DNA from 4 places in the Streptomyces sp. NPDC059866 genome. Region 3 is predicted to be linked to each of the others. Evidence: riboswitches for the same ligand, from Rfam matches in the RefSeq annotation. Region 3 holds a riboswitch; each other region holds the start of a gene.
The links. A riboswitch is a leader RNA that binds a small molecule or an ion and turns the genes downstream of it on or off. The one in region 3 is predicted to bind cobalamin.

Region 1: linked by a shared signal. The riboswitch ahead of ACFV7R_RS03990 (gamma-glutamyltransferase family protein) and the one ahead of ACFV7R_RS20140 (ribonucleoside-diphosphate reductase subunit alpha) in region 3 are both predicted to bind cobalamin.
Region 2: linked by a shared signal. The riboswitch ahead of ACFV7R_RS00310 (cobalamin biosynthesis protein) and the one ahead of ACFV7R_RS20140 (ribonucleoside-diphosphate reductase subunit alpha) in region 3 are both predicted to bind cobalamin.
Region 4: linked by a shared signal. The riboswitch ahead of ACFV7R_RS06775 (FecCD family ABC transporter permease) and the one ahead of ACFV7R_RS20140 (ribonucleoside-diphosphate reductase subunit alpha) in region 3 are both predicted to bind cobalamin.

What each region holds. Positions count from the first base shown of each region.
Region 1 is NZ_JBHWJT010000002.1:381,991-386,692, forward strand. Features, by position in the region: gene ACFV7R_RS03990 (gamma-glutamyltransferase family protein) at 1-1,609, opposite strand, end outside; cobalamin riboswitch at 1,795-1,946, opposite strand; gene ACFV7R_RS03995 (superoxide dismutase) at 2,167-2,808, opposite strand; gene ACFV7R_RS04000 (GNAT family N-acetyltransferase) at 3,190-3,765, shown strand; gene ACFV7R_RS04005 (ABC transporter substrate-binding protein) at 3,910-4,702, shown strand, end outside.
Region 2 is NZ_JBHWJT010000001.1:54,332-59,033, forward strand. Features, by position in the region: gene ACFV7R_RS00290 (class II aldolase/adducin family protein) at 1-163, opposite strand, end outside; gene ACFV7R_RS00295 (lysozyme) at 361-1,110, shown strand; gene ACFV7R_RS00300 (anion permease) at 1,253-2,491, shown strand; gene ACFV7R_RS00305 (hypothetical protein) at 2,522-2,743, shown strand; cobalamin riboswitch at 2,853-2,997, shown strand; gene ACFV7R_RS00310 (cobalamin biosynthesis protein) at 3,103-4,047, shown strand; gene ACFV7R_RS00315 (cobyric acid synthase) at 4,044-4,702, shown strand, end outside.
Region 3 is NZ_JBHWJT010000012.1:152,852-157,553, forward strand. Features, by position in the region: gene ACFV7R_RS20135 (ribonucleotide-diphosphate reductase subunit beta) at 1-801, opposite strand, end outside; gene ACFV7R_RS20140 (ribonucleoside-diphosphate reductase subunit alpha) at 801-3,158, opposite strand; cobalamin riboswitch at 3,281-3,464, opposite strand; gene ACFV7R_RS20145 (GNAT family N-acetyltransferase) at 3,471-3,977, opposite strand; gene mctP (monocarboxylate uptake permease MctP) at 4,058-4,702, opposite strand, start outside.
Region 4 is NZ_JBHWJT010000004.1:55,533-60,234, reverse strand. Features, by position in the region: gene ACFV7R_RS06780 (ABC transporter ATP-binding protein) at 1-738, opposite strand, end outside; gene ACFV7R_RS06775 (FecCD family ABC transporter permease) at 738-1,787, opposite strand; cobalamin riboswitch at 1,832-1,968, opposite strand; gene ACFV7R_RS06770 (DUF397 domain-containing protein) at 2,988-3,221, opposite strand; partial or broken gene ACFV7R_RS06765 (helix-turn-helix domain-containing protein) at 3,203-4,036, opposite strand; gene ACFV7R_RS06760 (hypothetical protein) at 4,152-4,358, shown strand; gene ACFV7R_RS06755 (hypothetical protein) at 4,355-4,570, shown strand; gene ACFV7R_RS06750 (DUF1266 domain-containing protein) at 4,600-4,702, shown strand, end outside.

The DNA of each region.
Region 1 (4,702 bases), on a different contig from region 3:
AACCGGGGAAGCTGTCGTTGTGCCAGTTCGGCGCGTCGATCGCGCCCTGGAGATCGAGGCCGCCGCGTACCGGAGCGCGCAGGGCGACCGCCAGGAAGAAGTGGAGCTGCCACTGGTCCTGCTGGTCGCCGCCGGGCGTGCCGAACGCCATGACCGGCGTCCCGTCACGCAGGGCGATGGACGGTGTCAGAGTGGTGCGTGGCCTGCGCCCCGGCGTGAGCGAGTTCGGCAGGCCCTCCTCCAGCCAGGTCATCTGCAACCGGGTGCCGAGCGGGAAGCCCAGTTCGGGCACGACGGGGTTGGACTGCAGCCAGCCGCCGCTGGGCGTGGCGGCGACCATGTTGCCCCAGCGGTCGACGATGTCGAGATGGCAGGTGTCGCCGCGGGTACCGCCGTCGGCGGCGACGTCGGGTTCGCCCGGCACGGGGGCCGTCGGGCTCTTGGCGACGGTCGGCTCCCCGGCTCCCGGCGCGCCGAGGCCCGCGACGCCGGTGGCGGCCCCTCGCGCATGGGCGCACAGCCGCGGGGTGCGCCCTCCCGGGCTCCCCGGCCGCAGCTCGTACGACGCCCTGTCGCCGACGAGCTCACGCCGTGCCGCGTTGTAGACGCCCGACAGCAGCTCCTCGAGCGGCACCTCGGCCGCGTCGCCGTACCAGGCCTCCCGGTCGGCCATGGCGAGTTTGCAGCCCTCGATCAGCAGGTGGACGTAGTCCGCGGAGCCGTACGGGGGCAGTTCGGACGGGAGCAGTGCGAGCTGCTGCAGGAGGACCGGGCCCTGGCTCCAGGGGCCGGCCTTGCACAGGGTCCAGCCGTTCCAGTCGTACGTCACCGGCGCCTCGTAGCTCGCGGACCAGCCGGCGAGGTCGGCGGCCGTGAGCGTGCCGGTGTGGTGCTTACCGCTGGTGTCCAGGGTGGGCCGGTGTGCCTGCCGTACCAGCGCCTCGGCGATGAAACCGGTGCGCCACACCTGCCGTGCCGCCTCGATCTGCCCCTCGCGGTCCCCCGCCCCGGCGACCTCGGCGAGCAGCCGCTGCCAGGTGGCGGCGAGCGCGGGATTGCGCAGCAGCCGGCCGGGCCGGGGCGCCCGGCCGCCCGGAAGATAGACCTCCGCGGACGTGGTCCACTCGGTCTCGAACAGCTCGCGCACGGTCTCGACGGTCTCGCCGACACGCTCCACGGGCGCGTGCCCGTGCTCCGCGTATCCGATGGCGTACTTCAGGACGTCGGCGAGGGACTTGGTGCCGTGGTCGCGGAGCAGGAGCATCCAGGCGTCGAACGCACCGGGGACGGCCGCCGCAAGGGGCCCGGTACCGGGTACGAGATCCAAACCGAGTCCCCTGTAGTGCGCGACCGTCGCTCCGGCCGGCGCCACGCCCTGCCCGCACAGCACCCGCACCTCGCCGCCCGCCGGAGCGAGCAGGATCGGCACCTCACCGGCGGGCCCGTTCAGGTGCGGCTCGACGACATGCAGCACGAAGGCGCCCGCCACGACAGCGTCGTAGGCGTTGCCGCCGTCCTCCAGGACCGCCATCGCCGACTGCGAGGCCAGCCAGTGAGTGGAGGACACCATGCCGAAGGTGCCCTGGAGGGTGGGGCGGGTGGTGAACATACGGCCTCTCACCTCGTTGTTTCCGCGCATCGGCCGGACCGGTCGGCGCTCAGGTCTGTCCTGGGGAGAATGTGGGGAGTTCGGGCCAGAGCTCTCCTCCGCCCGCTCCCCCAGCAGGCTATCGATCGCCATGCGCCCCTTCTTCCCCGCCTCCGGCACGAGGGACGCGTACGTGCGCCTCAGCACAAGGACCGGGTGGCGAAGGCCATCTCCGGGATCGACGCCGAGGACACCACGATCCTGTGTTCGGGATCCGCTCGCCGATCACAGTGGCGGGACCGCGCCGGATGCACACCGGCTTCCTCGTTCCGCCGTCGCCTTTGTCGCCGGACGTCATGGGGACGGGGCCGGCCCGAGGGCACGCCGAGCGGTCGGCCGCCGGGTACGGACGGCAGGGGCGTGTCGACACCGAGATCCTCGTACGGTCCGCCGGTGGATGAGCCACAGAAGGGCTCCCTCAAGTCACGTCCTCGCGGGAGCCCTTCCTTGTGCCGCCTGCAAGTGAAGGGTGAGAAGACGATCACGAGCAGGACATCTGTGTCGACGCGGCTACGGCGTCACGGCGCGAGCAGCAGGCTGTCGCCGCGCTCCTTGGCCGCCGCGTAGCGCTTGGCCACGTCCTGCCAGTTGACGACCTGCCACATGGCCTCGATGAAGTCGACCTTCTGGTTGCGGTACTGCAGGTAGAAGGCGTGCTCCCAGGCGTCGAAGACGAGGATCGGGGTCGAGCCCTGGCCGACGTTGCCCTGGTGGTCGTAGACCTGCTCGACGATCAGGCGCCCGCTGAGCGGCTCGTAGGCGAGGACGCCCCAGCCGGAGCCCTGGGTGGTGGCCGACACCTTGGACAGCTGGGCCTTGAAGTGGGCGAACGAGCCGAAGGACTCGGCGATCGCGTCCGCCAGTTCGCCCACGCCGTCCTTCTCCAGCGGCTCGCCGCCGCCGTCACCGGTCATGTTGTGCCAGTAGATCGAGTGCAGGATGTGCCCGGAGAGGTGAAAGGCCAGGTTCTTCTCCAGGACGTTGATCGACCCCCACACCTCCTTGTCCCGCGCCTCCGCGAGCTGCTCCAGCGTGTCGTTGGCGCCCTTCACGTACGCCGCGTGGTGCTTGTCGTGGTGCAGCTCGATGATCTCGGGGCTGATGACCGGGGCGAGGGCCGCGTAGTCGTACGGGAGCTCCGGGAGCGTGTAAACCGCCATGTCCAACATCCTCCGACCTAATTGCAACTCATGTGCAACTGCACGCTAACAGCAGGAGCAGAGCCATGCCGATCAGGCGTTGGTCCTAGGACCATGAGCCGTGCCACGGAAGGCGCAGAAACCGGCACTCCGGCCTTGGGCATCGTCCGCGACGAACGCCGGCTCCAGCTCCGGCGGATCCAGGATGAGCGCGCAGAACCCAGCAGCCGCAGCACTCGACAGTCCGCGCAGTCCGGGTACACAACACTCGGGAGTTATTGCACACTAGTCGCAATAACTAGTCATCTGCAGAAGGGGTACTGCGTGAGGTCTGACCGGCCCATCGGCTTCCCTGCGGCACGCGGCTCCACACCCGGCACCAACGGCTGCCGCACAGGCGGCCTGACGGCCACGGACATCCGCCTCTGCACCGGTGAGGAGTTGCTGACGCACGCCACCGCGCTGCACTCCGTGTACGTCGACGCCTTCTGCGCCCCGCCCTGGAACGAGGACGAGGAGAAGGCGGTCGAGTTCGTCGGCCGGCTCGCCGGGACCGTGCACCGGCCGGGCTTCACCGCCGCGCTCGCGCCGGCGGGTTCGGCCGTGGCAGGCTTCGCCACGGCCTGGACCACCCGTGCCCCCTTCCCCACGGACCGCTGCTACCCGCAGGCCGCCGCCGGCCTCGGCCCCGAGCGCACCGTGCAGTGGCTGTGCGGCGCCCGCGAGATCGACGAACTCGCCGTCCGCCCCGCCGCCCGGGGCACCGGCCTCGCCGCCGCACTCCTCGATGCCGTCATCGCCGACGCTCCGGAAGGCCGCGCGTGGCTGCTCACTTCGATCCGGGCACCCCGGGCCGTCGCCTTCTACCGCGGCCAGGGCTGGACCCAGGCCACTCATCCCTCTCCACAGGGGTCAGGTATCGCCGTCTTCCTCGGCCCGCACCATCCGGCCCGTAGGACTGCCGGCCTGCCGTTATGACCGCGTACCTCCGCCCGCGTGGTGACAAGACCGCACCGCAGGGCCCGCCGACCGGCGACGGACTGATGCCTGGTGTGCCCGGGTAACCCTCCAATCGCAATTGACATGCAACAACGTTCTACAAGCAACAAGGTTGTGAGGCTCATGACGACCCGTCGAATACGAGGTGCCGCCGTCACGGCGGCGGCGATGGTGGCCGGGGTCGCCGCCTGCTCCGCCCCGAGCAGCGGCGGGAGCGACGGCAAGTCCGCCGACTCCGTCGTGATCGGGGTGGCCTCCGAACCGGACACCCTCAGTCCGCTGCTCGGCTACGGCAAGGACGGCAACTCCAAGATCTTCGAGGGACTGCTCGCCCGGAACGCCGATCTGGAGCTGAGACCCGCCCTGGCGAAGGCGCTCCCCGAGGTCACCGGCGACGGCCTCACCTACACGTACACCCTGCGCGACGGCGTGGAGTTCAGCGACGGTGAGCCCCTGACCCCGGCCGACGTCGTCTTCACGTACAAGACGATCCTCGACGCGAAGACGAACAACACCTCGCGGAGCGAGCTCGACGCCATCAAGGACGTCCGGGCGAGCGGTGACGACAAGGTCGTCTTCACGCTCAAGTACCCGTACGCGCCGTTCGCCGGGCGCACGGTGCTGCCCATCGTCCCCGAGCATGTCGCCGGCGAGCAGGACCCCAACACCGGTTCCTTCAACACCGAACCGGTCGGCACCGGACCGTACGTCCTCGCGAACTGGAGCAAGGGCGAGAAGCTCACCTTCAAGGCCAACCCGAACTACTGGGGCGGGGAGCCGAAGGTGAAGACGTTCACCATGGCGGTCATCGCGGACGACAACGTGCGTGCCACCCGGCTGCGCTCCGGTGACCTCGACGGCGCGGTCCTCCCGCCCAACCTCGTCGCCACGTTCAAGAACGACGACGGCATGAAGT
Region 2 (4,702 bases), on a different contig from region 3:
CGACGACCAGTCCGTCGGCCACGGTCCGGCGGGCCGTCGCCACGAGCGCCTGCCAGGCCCGGAACTCCTCGTCCCGCACACCGCTCATCCGCGGCTCCCCCACTTCCTGTGCACCCTCCCGGCCGCCCCGGACGTCCCGCTGGTCCCGCCGCTTTTCCGCCATGCCGTGATCCTGCCAGGGAGGCCGTCGGACGGTTGCCGCGCCGGGGCACTGTAGGGCGGAAGCGGCACGTCCGGAAGGGTGCATATCAGCACAGATCCCCCTTCACCCCCATTTGGCCGGAGATCGATGAGCATTCAACGATCTTCCCGTACTCTCTGGGGGGATTTGTCATGCACGTTGCCATTCCGGGGGGAAACATGGCCCGTGACCGCAAACCGTTCCGCCATCGCAGCCGCCTTGCCGCGGCGTCGGTGGCGGCCCTCGCGATCGGGGGGACCGCACTGGCCGAGATTCCGGCCACGGCGGCGAGCAAGCCGAAGGGGCACGACGTCTCGTCGCATCAGAAGAACGTCAACTGGCAGAGCGCGAAGTCGAAGGGCGCCCGGTTCGTCTACGTCAAGGCGACCGAGTCCACCACGTACCGCAACCCGTACTTCAGCCAGCAGTACAACGGTGCGCGGAACGCGGGCCTGATACGCGGGGCCTACCACTTCGCGCTGCCGGACAAGTCGTCGGGCAAGGCCCAGGCGGCGTACTTCGTCCGCAACGGCGGCGCCTGGCGCGGGGACGGCTGGACGCTGCCACCCGCGCTCGACATCGAGTACAACCCGTACGACAAGAAGCACAAGTGCTACGGCCTGAGCAAGGCGAAGATGGTCAGCTGGATCAAGGCCTTCAGCGACGAGGTGAAGCGGCTCACCGGCCGCCGCCCCGTGATCTACACCACCACCCACTGGTGGAACACCTGCACGGGCAGCAGCCGCGCCTTCGCCGGCAACCACGCGCTGTGGACAGCGCGCTACGACTCGGCGAGCGCGGGAACACTCCCGGCCGGGTGGTCGTTCTGGACGCTCTGGCAGTACGACAACAGCGGCAGCCTGCCGGGTGACCAGAATCTCTTCAACGGCTCGACGACCCAGTTGAGGAAGTTCGCAAAGGGCTCGTAGCCGGGCAGGACGGGGCCGTCGATTCCTGACCGGACGACGGCCCCCACCTTGAGACACCCTGGCGCCCCCCTCAGTTCACCTTTCGTTCACTTGGGTTACGTACGTTCGTCCAGCCAATGACCTCGAACGATTGCCTGGGTAAATGGAAGGCATCTCGCTGATCCTCGCGATTGTGGTGGTAACCGCACTCGCGTTCGATTTCACGAACGGTTTCCACGACACCGCGAACGCGATGGCGACCACCATCTCCACCGGTGCCCTCAGACCCAAGGTCGCGGTGGCCATGTCCGCCGTCCTCAACCTGGTCGGCGCCTTCCTCTCCGTGGAAGTCGCCAACACGATCTCCAAGGGACTGGTCGACGAGAGCGGCATACGTCCCGAGGTCATCTTCGCCGCACTCGTCGGCGCGATCCTGTGGAACCTGCTGACCTGGCTCGTAGGCCTCCCGTCGTCCTCCTCGCACGCCCTCATGGGCGGTCTGATCGGCGCCACCATCGCCTCGGCCGGCGTGGGCGCCGTGCACGGCGACGCGCTCGTCACCAAGGTGCTGATCCCGGCGATCGCCGCCCCGCTGGTGGCCGGCATCGCGGCGATGCTGGCCACGCGGCTGACGTACCGGCTCGGCAGGAAGGCCGACGGCAAGGCGGCCGCGAAGGGCTACCGCGCCGGCCAGATCGCCTCCGCCGGCCTCGTCTCCCTCGCCCACGGCACCAACGACGCGCAGAAGACCATGGGCATCATCACCCTCGCCCTGGTCGCCGGCGGCTCCCTCGCCCCCGACTCCGACCCCCCGATGTGGGTCATCCTCTCGGCGGGCCTGGCCATCGCGCTCGGCACCTACCTCGGCGGCTGGCGCATCATCCGCACCATGGGCAAGGGCCTGACCGACCTCCAGCCGCAGCAGGGCTTCGCCGCGCAGACCAGCGCCGCGACGGTCATCCTGGCCTCCTCCCACCTGGGCTTCTCGCTGTCCACCACGCACTCGGTCTCCGGTGCGGTGATGGGTGCGGGCCTCGGCCGCAAGGGCGGGGTCGTGCGCTGGTCCACCGCCACCCGTATGTTCGTCGCCTGGGGCCTGACCCTGCCGGCCGCCGCGCTGGTCGGTGCCGTCGCGGAGTGGGTCACCGGCTTCGGCTCATGGGGCACCGCGCTCGTCGCCGTCTTCCTGGTCGCCTCCAGCGCCGCGATCTGGATGCTCTCCCGGCGTGAGGTCGTCGACCACACGAACGTCAACGACACGGCGGAGGAACCGGCCGGTGTCGTGACGACCGCGATGGCCGCCGTGGCCACTCCCCCGCCCGGCGCGGCCGAGGGCCTGACGGCCACGATCCCCGCGCAGCCCGCATCCCCGGACCAGGCGCCTTCCCGGGCCACCGTCTGAGCCCCCAGGTACGAAGGAAGCAGAAGCAGCATGAAGATCGACTGGGCGGCCCTCGGCTCCGTCTTCGGCGTCAGCCTCGTGGCCACCGTGGCCCTCGTGGGCCTGTTCACCCTCGGCATCGCGGGCCTGTCCCGCCGGGAGCGCGCGGTGGCGCAGGGCGATTCGGCCGCGCTCGCCGTCGCGGGGGCGTACGCCGCCTTCGCGGCATGTGCGGCGGCGGTGGCGTACGGGATCTATCTGATCGTGGCCTGAACCTGACTCAACCGACGCGCCGGGCGGTACGGGGTTTCCCGTACCGCCCGGCGCGTCGGTGTGTGGGCCTCAGCACACTCCCGCACCGCAGGTCACAGGCAAGTTGACGCCCCTTCCGACCCCGTGGTGGACTTCCGGGGCCATGTACGGCGGCAGGAGAGGAAGCCCGGTGTGAATCCGGCGCGGTCCCGCCACTGTGACCGGGGAAGGAACTCCCCGGGAGCCAGGAACTCTCACCGCCGGTCTCGTCGAACCAGGGCGTGGACACCCTGAGTGAGGACATATCGCGATGCTCGGCTGCCGTTCGAGGTTGAGGTTCAGTACCCGGGTTCTGCCCGACCCCACGATCGGCTGAGCCGATGCGTGCCGATCGCGTCTTCGCGTACGGCGCCGCTCTCGGTCTCCTCGGCGATCTGCTCCTCGGTGATCCGCGCCGGGGGCATCCGGTCGCCGCGTTCGGGCGGGCCGCCGGTGGGGTCGAGCGGGTGCTGTGGCGGGACCACCGCGGGTGGGGTGCGCTGCATGCCGTCGTGTGTGCGGGCTCGGCGGTGGCGCTCGGGACCGCGACCTCGCGTCTCGTACGGTCGTCCCCCGCCGCCTCCGTGGCCCTCACCGGTGTCGCCACCTGGGCGGTCGTGGGAGGGACGTCGCTGGCCCGCGAGGCCCGGGCCGTCGGCCGTGCCCTTCAGGCCGGTGATGTGGAGGGTGCGCGGGCGCGGCTGCCGCATCTGTGCGGGCGGGATCCGCAGGCGCTCGACGCGGACGGGATCGCCCGGGCGGTCGTGGAGTCGGTGGCCGAGAACACCTCCGACGCGGTCGTCGGAGCGCTGGTGTGGGGGGCCGTCGGCGGGGTGCCGGGACTGCTCGGGTTCCGGGCCGTGAACACCCTCGACGCCATGGTCGGGCACAGGTCGCCCAAGTACCTGCGGTACGGGTGGGCTTCCGCTCGCCTCGACGACCTCGCCGGGTGGCCGGGCGCCCGGCTGACCGCCGTACTCGCCGCGGTGGCCGGTCCCGATCCGCGGGGAGCCGTACGGGCCTGGCGCGCGGACGCCGACCGGCATCCGAGCCCCAACGCCGGGCCGGTGGAGGCCTCGTTCGCGGGGGCGCTCGGGGTACGGCTGGGCGGGACCCTGTCCTACGGGGGCCGGGTCGAGCGCCGGCCCGTGCTCAACGCATCGGCGGGGCGCACCGTCCGGGTCGCCGACGTGGAACGGGCGGTACGGCTGTCCCGGCGGGTCGGACTGCTCGCGCTCGGCGTCTGTGTCGCCGGGCGGCTGCTGACAAGGGGGCGTACGTCATGAGTGGTGGAGGTCTGCTGGTCGCCGGCACCACCTCCGACGCAGGCAAGAGCGTCGTCACCGCCGGGATCTGCCGGTGGCTGGTGCGCCAAGGCGTGAAGGTGGCGCCCTTCAAGGCGCAGAACATGTCGCTGAACTCGTTCGTCACGCGCGAGGGTGCCGAGATCGGGCGGGCGCAGGCCATGCAGGCGCAGGCGTGCCGCGTGGAGCCGACCGCACTGATGAATCCCGTGCTGCTCAAGCCGGGCGGTGACCGCAGCAGTCAGGTCGTCCTCATGGGCAGGCCCGTGGGCGAGATGAGTGCGCGCGGCTACCACGGAGGGCGGCAGGAGCGGCTGCTCGGGACGGTGCTGGAGTGCCTCGCCGAGTTGCGGGGCACGTATGACGCGGTGATCTGTGAGGGGGCGGGCAGTCCCGCCGAGATCAATCTGCGCCGGACCGACATCGTGAACATGGGGATCGCCCGGAACGCGCGACTGCCCGTGCTCGTCGTCGGCGACATCGACCGCGGGGGCGTCTTCGCCTCGTTCTTCGGCACGGTCGCGCTGCTGTCGCGCGAGGACCAGGAGCTGGTCGCCGGTTTCCTCGTCAACAAGTTCCGCGGCGATGTGTCGCTGCTCGAGCCGGGGCTGGAGATGCTCCACGGGCTCACCGGGCG
Region 3 (4,702 bases):
CGGGAGGCCGTCACCGCACAGGTCGCGCGCGAACTGCAGCTCGGCCTCGACGGCCTCCCGCAGCATGTCGGTGACCTGCTGCTGGAGCGCGTCGTCGAACAGCTCCGGCTCCTCCTTGCGGACGGTGTCCACGATGTCGAAGGCGAAGCTCATGTGCATCGTCTCGTCACGGAACACCCAGTTGGTGCCGGTGGCCAGGCCGTGCAGCAGGCCCCGGCTGCGGAACCAGTAGACGTAGGCGAAGGCGCCGTAGAAGAACAGGCCCTCGATGCACGCGGCGAAGCAGATGAGGTTGAGCAGGAAGCGGCGGCGGTCGGCCTGGGTCTCCAGGCGGTCGATCGACTCCACCGAGTCCATCCACTTGAAGCAGAACTCGGCCTTCTCGCGGATGGAGGGGATGTTCTCGACCGCAGCGAAGGCCGCCGCGCGGTCCTCCGGGTCGGGGAGGTAGGTGTCCAGCAGCGTCAGGTAGAACTGGACGTGGACGGCCTCCTCGAAGAGCTGACGGCTCAGGTACAGCCGGGCCTCGGGGGAGTTGATGTGCTTGTAGAGCGTCAGCACCAGGTTGTTGGCCACGATCGAGTCGCCCGTCGCGAAGAAGGCGACCAGACGGCCGATCAGGTGCTGCTCACCCTGTGACAGTTTGGCGAGATCCGACACGTCCGAATGGAGGTCGACCTCCTCCACGGTCCAGGTGTTCTTGATGGCGTCCCGGTAGCGCTCGTAGAAGTCCGGGTAGCGCATGGGGCGCAGGGTCAGCTCGAAGCCCGGGTCGAGGAGATTCTGGTTACGGGTGGACATCACTGACAGGCCTCGCAGGACTCGGGGTTTTCCAGGGAGCAGGCGACCGCCTCGTCGGGGGTCGGCTGCTGTACAGGGGTGGTGGCTTGCGCTGCGCGGGCGATGCGGGTCGCCGGGCGGGAGCGGAGGTAGTACGTCGTCTTCAGGCCCTGCTTCCAGGCGTACGCGTACATCGAGGAGAGTTTGCCGATGGTCGGCGTCTCCATGAACAGGTTCAGCGACTGGGACTGGTCCAGGAACGGCGTGCGGGCGGCCGCCATGTCGATCAGGCCGCGCTGCGGGATCTCCCACGCCGTGCGGTAGAGCCGCCGTACGTCCTCGGGGATCCAGGCGAAGTCCTGCACCGAGCCGTTCGCCTCGCGCAGCGCCTCACGGCTGCGGGCGTCCCAGACGCCGAGGTCCTTGAGGTCCTGCACCAGATACGAGTTGACCTGGAGGAACTCGCCGGACAGCGTCTCGCGCTTGAAGAGGTTCGACACCTGCGGCTCGATGCACTCGTACACACCGGCGATCGAGGCGATCGTGGCGGTGGGCGCGATCGCCAGGAGCAGGGAGTTGCGCAGGCCCGTTTCGGCGATACGCGCCCGCAGCGCCGCCCAGCGCTCCGGCCAGGCCGGCTCGACGCCGTAGTGGTCGGGGTGCAGAACACCCTTCGCGGTACGGGTCTTCTGCCAGGCCGGCAGCGGGCCGCTCCGCTCGGCCAGGTCGGCGGAGGCCTCGTACGCGGCGAGCATGATGCGCTCGGCGATGCGGGTGGAGAGGGCCTTGGCCTCGGGTGAGTCGAAGGGCAGGCGCAGCTTGAAGAAGACGTCCTGCAGGCCCATCGCGCCGAGGCCGACCGGACGCCACTCGGCGTTGGACCGGCCCGCCTGCTCGGTCGGGTAGAAGTTGATGTCCACGACGCGGTCGAGGAAGGTGACGGCGGTACGGACGGTGGCATCCAGCCGCTCCCAGTCGATGCCGCCGGTCGCCGGATCGGCGAAGGCGCCCAGGTTGACCGAACCCAGGTTGCAGACCGCCGTCTCCCCGTCGTCGGTGACCTCCAGGATCTCCGTGCAGAGGTTGGAGGAGTGGACCACGTGACCCGGCTCGGCGGTCTGGTTGGCGGTGCGGTTGGCGGCGTCCTTGAAGGTCATCCAGCCGTTGCCGGTCTGCGCGAGGGTGCGCATCATCCGGCCGTAGAGGTCACGGGCCGGGATGGTCTTCTTGGCGAGGCCTGCCGCCTCCGCCCTGCGGTACGCCGCGTCGAACTCCTCGCCCCACAGGTCGACCAGCTCGGGCACGTCGGACGGCGAGAACAGCGACCACTGCTCGTCGGCGTCGACCCGGCGCATGAACTCGTCCGGGATCCAGTGCGCGAGGTTGAGGTTGTGGGTGCGCCGGGCGTCCTCGCCGGTGTTGTCACGCAGCTCCAGGAACTCCTCGATGTCGGAGTGCCAGGTCTCCAGGTAGACCGCCGCCGCGCCCTTGCGCCGCCCGCCCTGGTTCACCGCGGCGACCGAGGCGTCGAGGGTCTTCAGGAACGGGACGATGCCGTTGGAGTGGCCGTTCGTGCCGCGGATCAGGGAGCCGCGGGAGCGGATGCGGGAGTACGCGATGCCGATGCCGCCGGCGTGCTTGGAGAGGCGGGCGACCTGGTGGTAGCGGTCGTAGATGGAGTCCAGCTCGTCCTTGGGGGAGTCGAGGAGGTAGCAGGACGACATCTGGGGGTGTCGCGTACCGGAGTTGAAGAGCGTGGGGGAGGACGGGAGGTAGTCGAGGCGGCTCATGAGCCGGTAGAGCGCGGCGACTTCGTCCACGGAGCGGATCGTGTCGTCCTCGGCGAGGCCGGCGGCGACGCGCAGCAGGAAGTGCTGGGGCGTCTCGACGACCTTGCGCGTGTGGGGGTGCCGGAGGAGATAGCGGCTGTGCAGGGTGCGCAGGCCGAAGTAGCCGAAGCGGTCGTCGGCTTCGGGGTCGACGAGAGCGTCGAGGCGGTCGGCGTGGATGCGCACGAACTCGGCGGTGCGGTCGGCGATCAGGCCCTCGCGGTGTCCGACGGCGACGGACTCGGTGAAGGACGTGACGCCCTGGGAGGCGGCCTCGGCGGCGATGCTGATCGTCAGCAGGCGGGCGGCCAGCCGGGAGTAGGCGGGGTCCTCGGAGATGAGGCCGGCGGCCGCCTCGGTGGCCAGCTCGCGCAACTCCGTGTCGTCCGCCCGGGAGGACCGGCCGCGCAGCGCGGCGGCGGCGACCCGTCCGGGGTCGGCGTCGGGGAGGTCGGCGGTCAGCTCGGTCAGGGTCCGCAGCAGTGCGGCTCCGGGACCGTCGGTCTCCGCCGGAGTCGCTGAGGCCGGTTCGGCTGGCGCGATGGTCACGTGGGGCTCTCCCTCGCTCGGCACAGGGCCTTGCGGAGGGCAGGGGGCAGCTCACGAGCGCACACGGCGTCGCGTCCACCGGCCCATTCCACGAGGCCCGGACGTCATGGCACCCGGGCCGGATGGCCGGGCGCACTGTCGGCAGGTCCTCGGACTGACTCTCGTACGACGGCATGCGGGCATACGTGTACGAGTACACCGTTGCGGGACAGTTCCGGATTCGCACCGGATTCCCCTGCGGCGACAGCGAGCATGAGCATACATCTTGTGCCGGGTTCGCGGAGCACCACCAGATGTTGTGTCTCGCTGGTTTCAGAGCGTCAACTGGTAGGTGAGGAGAGTGATGTCGTCCAGGTGCGGGACCGGATTCCAGTCCCGCTCTGGTGTACGGACGAAGCCGAGGCGTTCGTAGATCCGGTGGGCGGTGTGCATGGTGCGCTGGGTCGACAGGACGATGCGGGTGCAGCCGTCGGTGGCCCGTGCGCGGGCTGTGCAGGTGCGGACGAGGGCCTCGCCGGCGCCGCGGCCTCGCGCCTCCTGAGCCACGGCCAGCATGCGTATCTCGGCTTCGCCGGGGCCCGCGATGTCGGCCATGGGGCCGCCGGACGGTACGAAGGTCACGCCGCCCAGGACGTGCCCGTCCGCCACGGCGACCAGGACGTCTGCGGCGGCGGCTCGCTTGGCCACGTCTCTCAGTTCGACGAGGTATTCGTCGCTCTCGCCGAAGTCGAGGAGGCCGTCCTGGAGGTAGGCCTGGGCGGTGATTTCGCCGATGAGCTCGTACTCGTCGGGCACTGCCTGCCGGATCGTGATGTCCATGAAGGCGAGTGTGCCGGAGGGGTACGACAGCGGGCCGCCGAGTTTCTTGCTCTCGGCGGCCCGCTGGGGGTTTCGTGTGGTCAGTGAGCGGAACCGGCAGTTGCCGGCGGCAGCTCCACCTTCACCCCCGGGTCGCCCGCCTCACCCGTGTAGTCCTCCGGGCTGGTCTCGTCCACGCCCTCGGGGGCGTTCGCCGCCTTCAGGGCGAAGGTGAGGACCACCGTCACGACCAGGTTCAGGACGAACGCCGTCAGGCCGATGTACCCGATCTCCCCGATCCCCGGGATCTCCGCCGACGAGCCGCCGAAGTGCTTCTGCGTCGGCGAGGCCACACCGTACGCGGCGACCGTGCCGTAGATCATGCCGACCGCCCAGCCGGCGAGCAGTGCCCAGCGGTGGAACCAGCGGGTGAACAGGCCGCCGACCAGGGCCGGGAAGGTCTGCAGGATCCAGATGCCGCCCAGGAGCTGGAAGTTGATCGCGACGGTCTTGTCCATGCCGAGGACGAAGATCAGCGCGCCCACCTTCACCAGCAGGGACACCAGCTTGGAGACCTTGGTCTCCTGTGCGGGCGTGGCGTCCGGCTTCAGGAAGTCCTTGTAGATGTTCCGGGTGAAGAGGTTGGCCGCCGCGATCGACATGATCGCCGCCGGCACCAGCGCGCCGATGCCGATCGCCGCGAAGGCGACGCCCGTGAACCAGTCCGGGAACATGTTCTCGAAGAG
Region 4 (4,702 bases), on a different contig from region 3:
CAACTGCACGGCGCCGGTCTCCGGATGCCGTACGGGATGGGCCCGCACCCCGAACACCTCGGCGAGCAGCTCCGGTCGGAGCACGTCGTGCGGCGGCCCGGAGGCCACGACCCGGCCCCCCTCCACGACGTACAGCAGATCGCAGTGCGCGGCGGCGAGGTTGAGATCGTGCAGCGCGGCCAGCACGGTCAGCCCGCTGGCGCGGACGAGCGAAAGGACGTCCAACTGGTGGGCGATGTCGAGGTGGTTGGTGGGTTCGTCCAGCACCAGCACCCGGGGGCGCTGCGCCAGCGCCCGCGCGATCAGCACCCGCTGCTTCTCACCCCCGGACAGGGCGAGGAACCCACGCTCGGCGAGATGCCCGACGCCCGTCCGCTCCATGGCCTCGGCGCAGACCGCTCCGTCCTCGGCGGCGGTACGCCCCCGGTGCGGCAGCCGCCCCATCCGCACCACCTCGGCCACGGTGAAGTCGAACTCGGCCGACGACTCCTGCGGCAACGCGGCCAGCCGCCGCGCAACGCCCCGCGGATCCAGGGCGTGCACGTCGTCGCCGTCCAGCCGTACGACCCCGGCGGCCGGCCGAAGCGCCCGGTACACGCACCGCAACAGGGTTGACTTCCCACTGCCGTTGGGCCCGATCAGCCCCACGAACGCCCCGCTGTCCACAGCGAGCCGGACGTCCTCCACCAGCCGCACCCCGGCGGCCTCGACCGACACGCCCTCCACATCGAGCCGCATCAACGCCCCCCGAACGCGTAACCGCCCCGCCGCATCAGCAGCAGGAACGCCGGCACACCCACCACCGCCGTGATCACCCCGACCGGCAGCTCGACCGGCGCGAACAGCAGCCGCGACAGCACGTCCGCCCACACCAGCAGCACCGCCCCGGCGAGCGGAGCAACAGCCAGCACCCGCCGGTGATCGGCGCCGACCAGCATCCGTACGACATGCGGCACCATCAGCCCCACGAAGCCGATCGCCCCGCTCACCGCGACGACGGTCCCCGTCACGGCCGCCGTCACCAGGAACAACTCCCGCCGCAACCGCTCGGGCGGCACTCCCAGCGCCGCGGACGTCTCATCCCCCATCGCCAGCGCGTTCAACGCCTCGGCGCGCAGCCGCAGCCACGCCCACCCGGCCACCACGGTCACCGCGACGATCGGCACCCGCGCCCAGGTCGCCCCGCCCAGGCTCCCGAGCAGCCACATCATCGCCGACCGGGCGGCTTCGCCCCGGGCAGCGCCGAACACCATCACCGTGGTGAGCGCCTCGAATCCGTACGCCATCGCCGTCCCCGTCAGAATCAGCCGCAGCGGCGTCAGCCCGTGCGCCGACCGGGCGACGGCGTACACGATCGCCATGGCGGCGAGCGCGGACCCGAACGCGGACACGGACAGCGCCCACACCCCGAGCCCGGCGAACGCCCCCAGCAGGATCACGGCGTTGGCACCGACAGCGGCCCCGGACGAGATCCCCAACACGAACGGATCGGCGAGCGCATTCCGCACCATCGCCTGCACAGCGACCCCGACGGTGGCGAGCCCCGCTCCGACGACAGCCGCGAGCACGACGCGCGACAGCCGGATCTCCCAGACGATGGTGTACGCCGCCACGTCCCCGGCGCCGATGGCTCCGCCGGTGAAACCGGCCCCGAGGAACCGGAAGACGTCTTCCCAGCCGACCCCGGCGGCCCCCAGCCCCACCCCGCACACGAGCGACCCGAGCAGGAGGAACCCGAGCACGACAACCAACAGGGAAACGGGTATCCGGCCTGGATGTCGGCGCACGGCGGCGGTCCTTCGCCTCGGCTCGCAGTCCACGGCGAGCGATCAACGGATGGCACACCGCCCACGGGTAATCGGGCTCGCACGTGGACTGTCGGGTCCTCGCACACACCGTTGCGGGTCAGCGCCGGACTCTCACCGGACTTCCCCCGCGGGAGGCGCCGTGAGCGTAGCAGCCGGCGAAGGTGACCGCCCAGGGGCCGACTGGGGAGGGCGTACCTGACGAGGTGACCGTCGGGGCCGCCCGCTTCTTGGCCAGTGTCGTGCTTCCACGGCCCGAGTAAAGGGCGCTGCGTTCCGCTGCGCTCCACTCCGCGTCGGCTGCGCCGATGGCCCTGCGGGCCACCCTTGACTCGGTCCGTTCCAGCACGGGTGAGAAGCGGGCGAGCGGCCCGGAAAGGCGGGTGGCCGAGGCCTGTTTGCGGGTGGGGTCGGCTGCGTCGGCGTCCGGGGTTGGCGGGCGCGGTCGCGCCTCGCATGCACGCCGGGCGGGCTTGGCGGCTTGCGGGTGGTGGGGGTGGGCGCGTCGACGGGGTGGCGGCACGCCGGGTCGGCTCAGCGGCATCCGGCCGGTGGGGGGGCGGAGGTGGGGGCGGGTGCGACAGATGGGTGGCGGCAGGCCGGGCCGGTTCGGCGGCCGCAGCGCCGGGGCGGCGGTGGCCCGCCCTCGGATCGCTCCGGTCGCGGGCGAGGAGCAGTGCTTGGAGGATCTGTGCCACCCAGCGGGCGAAAAGGCCCGGGTCGTGGGTGCCTGCTTGTGGCACAGATCCTCCAATCACCTGCAGGAGTGGGGTTGGTGAGGCTCGTGTGGCGTGAGGGGACTTGGGGGCCCGGCCCACCGGCCGTGGGGGTGTCCGTCCCCGCCACCAGCTCACCGCAAGCCGCTGAGCCGACCCGGCGTGCCACCACCCCGCTGACACGCCCACCCCGCCACCCACCGACCGCAAGCCGCCAAACCCACCCGGCCTCCCCGCCGCGCCGACGCGCCCACCCCCACCACCCGCAGGCCGCCAAGCCCGCCCGGCGTGCATGCGAGGCGCGACCGCGCCCGCCGACCCCGGACGCCGACGCAGCCGACGGAGGCGGCCGCCTGCCTCGGCCACCCGCCTTTCCGGGCCGCTCGCTCGCTTCTCACCCGTGCTGGAGCGAGGCGAGTCAAGGGTCGGCCGCAGGCCGATCGGCGCAGCCGACGCGCAGCGCCCTTTACTCGGCTCGTGGAAGCACGACACTGGCAAAGAAGCGGGCGGCCCCGACGGTGCCGACGAACGCCGTCCACGCGGCCGACCCGATCACGACCACCGGACCGTGCGGCACCTTGCTGTCCCGGACGGGGACAACGCCGGGGACTCCGTCGGCGACCTCGACGCAGCTGCCGCCTTCGCCGTTGCTGTAGGTGCTCTTGCGCCAGTAGGCGTTGCTCAGGTCGTACTCGCGCATCGTCTGTGATCCTCAGCCGCCGACTCGATCAGGGCGAGGGACGCCTCCGGCGACAAAGCGGCGCCCCTGAGCAGATCGTATGCTCGCTGTGCCCGCTTCACCACCGCCGGATCGTCGAGCAGCGTTCCCGAAAACGCCGTCTCTGTATATGCAGTTGGCGGTGCGTCGTCGAACTCCATGAGCTGCAACATGCCTGCCATGGAGGCGCACGCCCCTGCCGCGTAGGGCAGCACCATGACCAGTACCTTGCGCTCCCGCGCCAGTGTCGCTACGTGCGCCAACTGCCCGCTCATCGCAGCGTGCCCACCGACCGGGACGCGTAGCACGTTCTCATGCAGGATCGCCCAATACTCCGGCTTTGTAGCGTCCTTGAGGATGCGGGACCTCTCCAGCCGCGCGGCCACCATTTCCTCGACGTACTCGTCGGTGACGAACGGGTTGGACGCAAGGGTGACTGCCCTCGCTTATGCAGCTGTCTGCAACAGGCCCGGCACCAGCGTGGGCGCGAACTCGCAGATCTTCGTGGCGAGCGCCTCCAGCTCCGCCGCGTGCGCGAAGTACTCCGCGTATCGCTGTTCCTTGATGAGCTTTCGCCAAAGCCGTTCGAAAATACCGTCGGTTTGCAGGGCCTCATCAATCCGCTGCGCCACATCGAGCTGAGGCTTCCGAATCGCCTGTTCGAACTGCCCAATATATCCGCCGGAGACAAATACCCGAGCCCCTAACTCCACCTGAGTGATCCCGGCGTCCTCCCTCCGCCGCTTCAACTCCGCCCCGAAGAACTCCCAAGCCGCCTGACGTGAACCGTTGGCCATGGCCAATCCCCTTGCGCTGCCCCGGCGTTGTAGTGCACAGGCTTCTGCCGAGTGTAGGGCGAGCAGGTCATTCTGGAGTCGGAAAGCGTGAAACTCGACGGCGAAGGGGAACCACGTGGAAGCACGACACTCGGCGCTGTGCGTCGAAGAGGCGGAGGACACCTTGAACGAATTGCGGACGGCACTCGAAAAGGCCGGAATTACCCTGCTGTCACTGCGACTTGATCCGGCGAGCCTTGCCCGGGAGGCGCCCTGTCCGCTGGTGGAACTGGGCCGGTGTTCGATGGAGACCGCGCGACGGCTCGCGGCGGTGATCCGGTGAAGCCCCCGGTCGGGTCGTATGTCGTGGACACCCGAACCGGGCGGCTGGGCGTCGTCATGGGGCATGAGGGGCCGTACGTGCAGGTGAGACCGTACGGCGGCGGGCGGGAGTGGGACGCTGAGCCCGGTGCCCTACGCCACGCCACCGCGGCCGAGCGGCTCAGCGCGGCCACCGCCCACGCCAACGCACGCAGCCGGGGTGAGGTTCCTTGACGTGAGGGCGGAACGTAGAGTTCGGGCGCATGGGCTTGTGGAGATGGAGGAAGAGAGGACCGAAGGCGGTCCGGAAGTATCCCGTCCCGCTCACCGCGCACCAACTGTGGATGGTGTCGCTGAGCGCGCCGG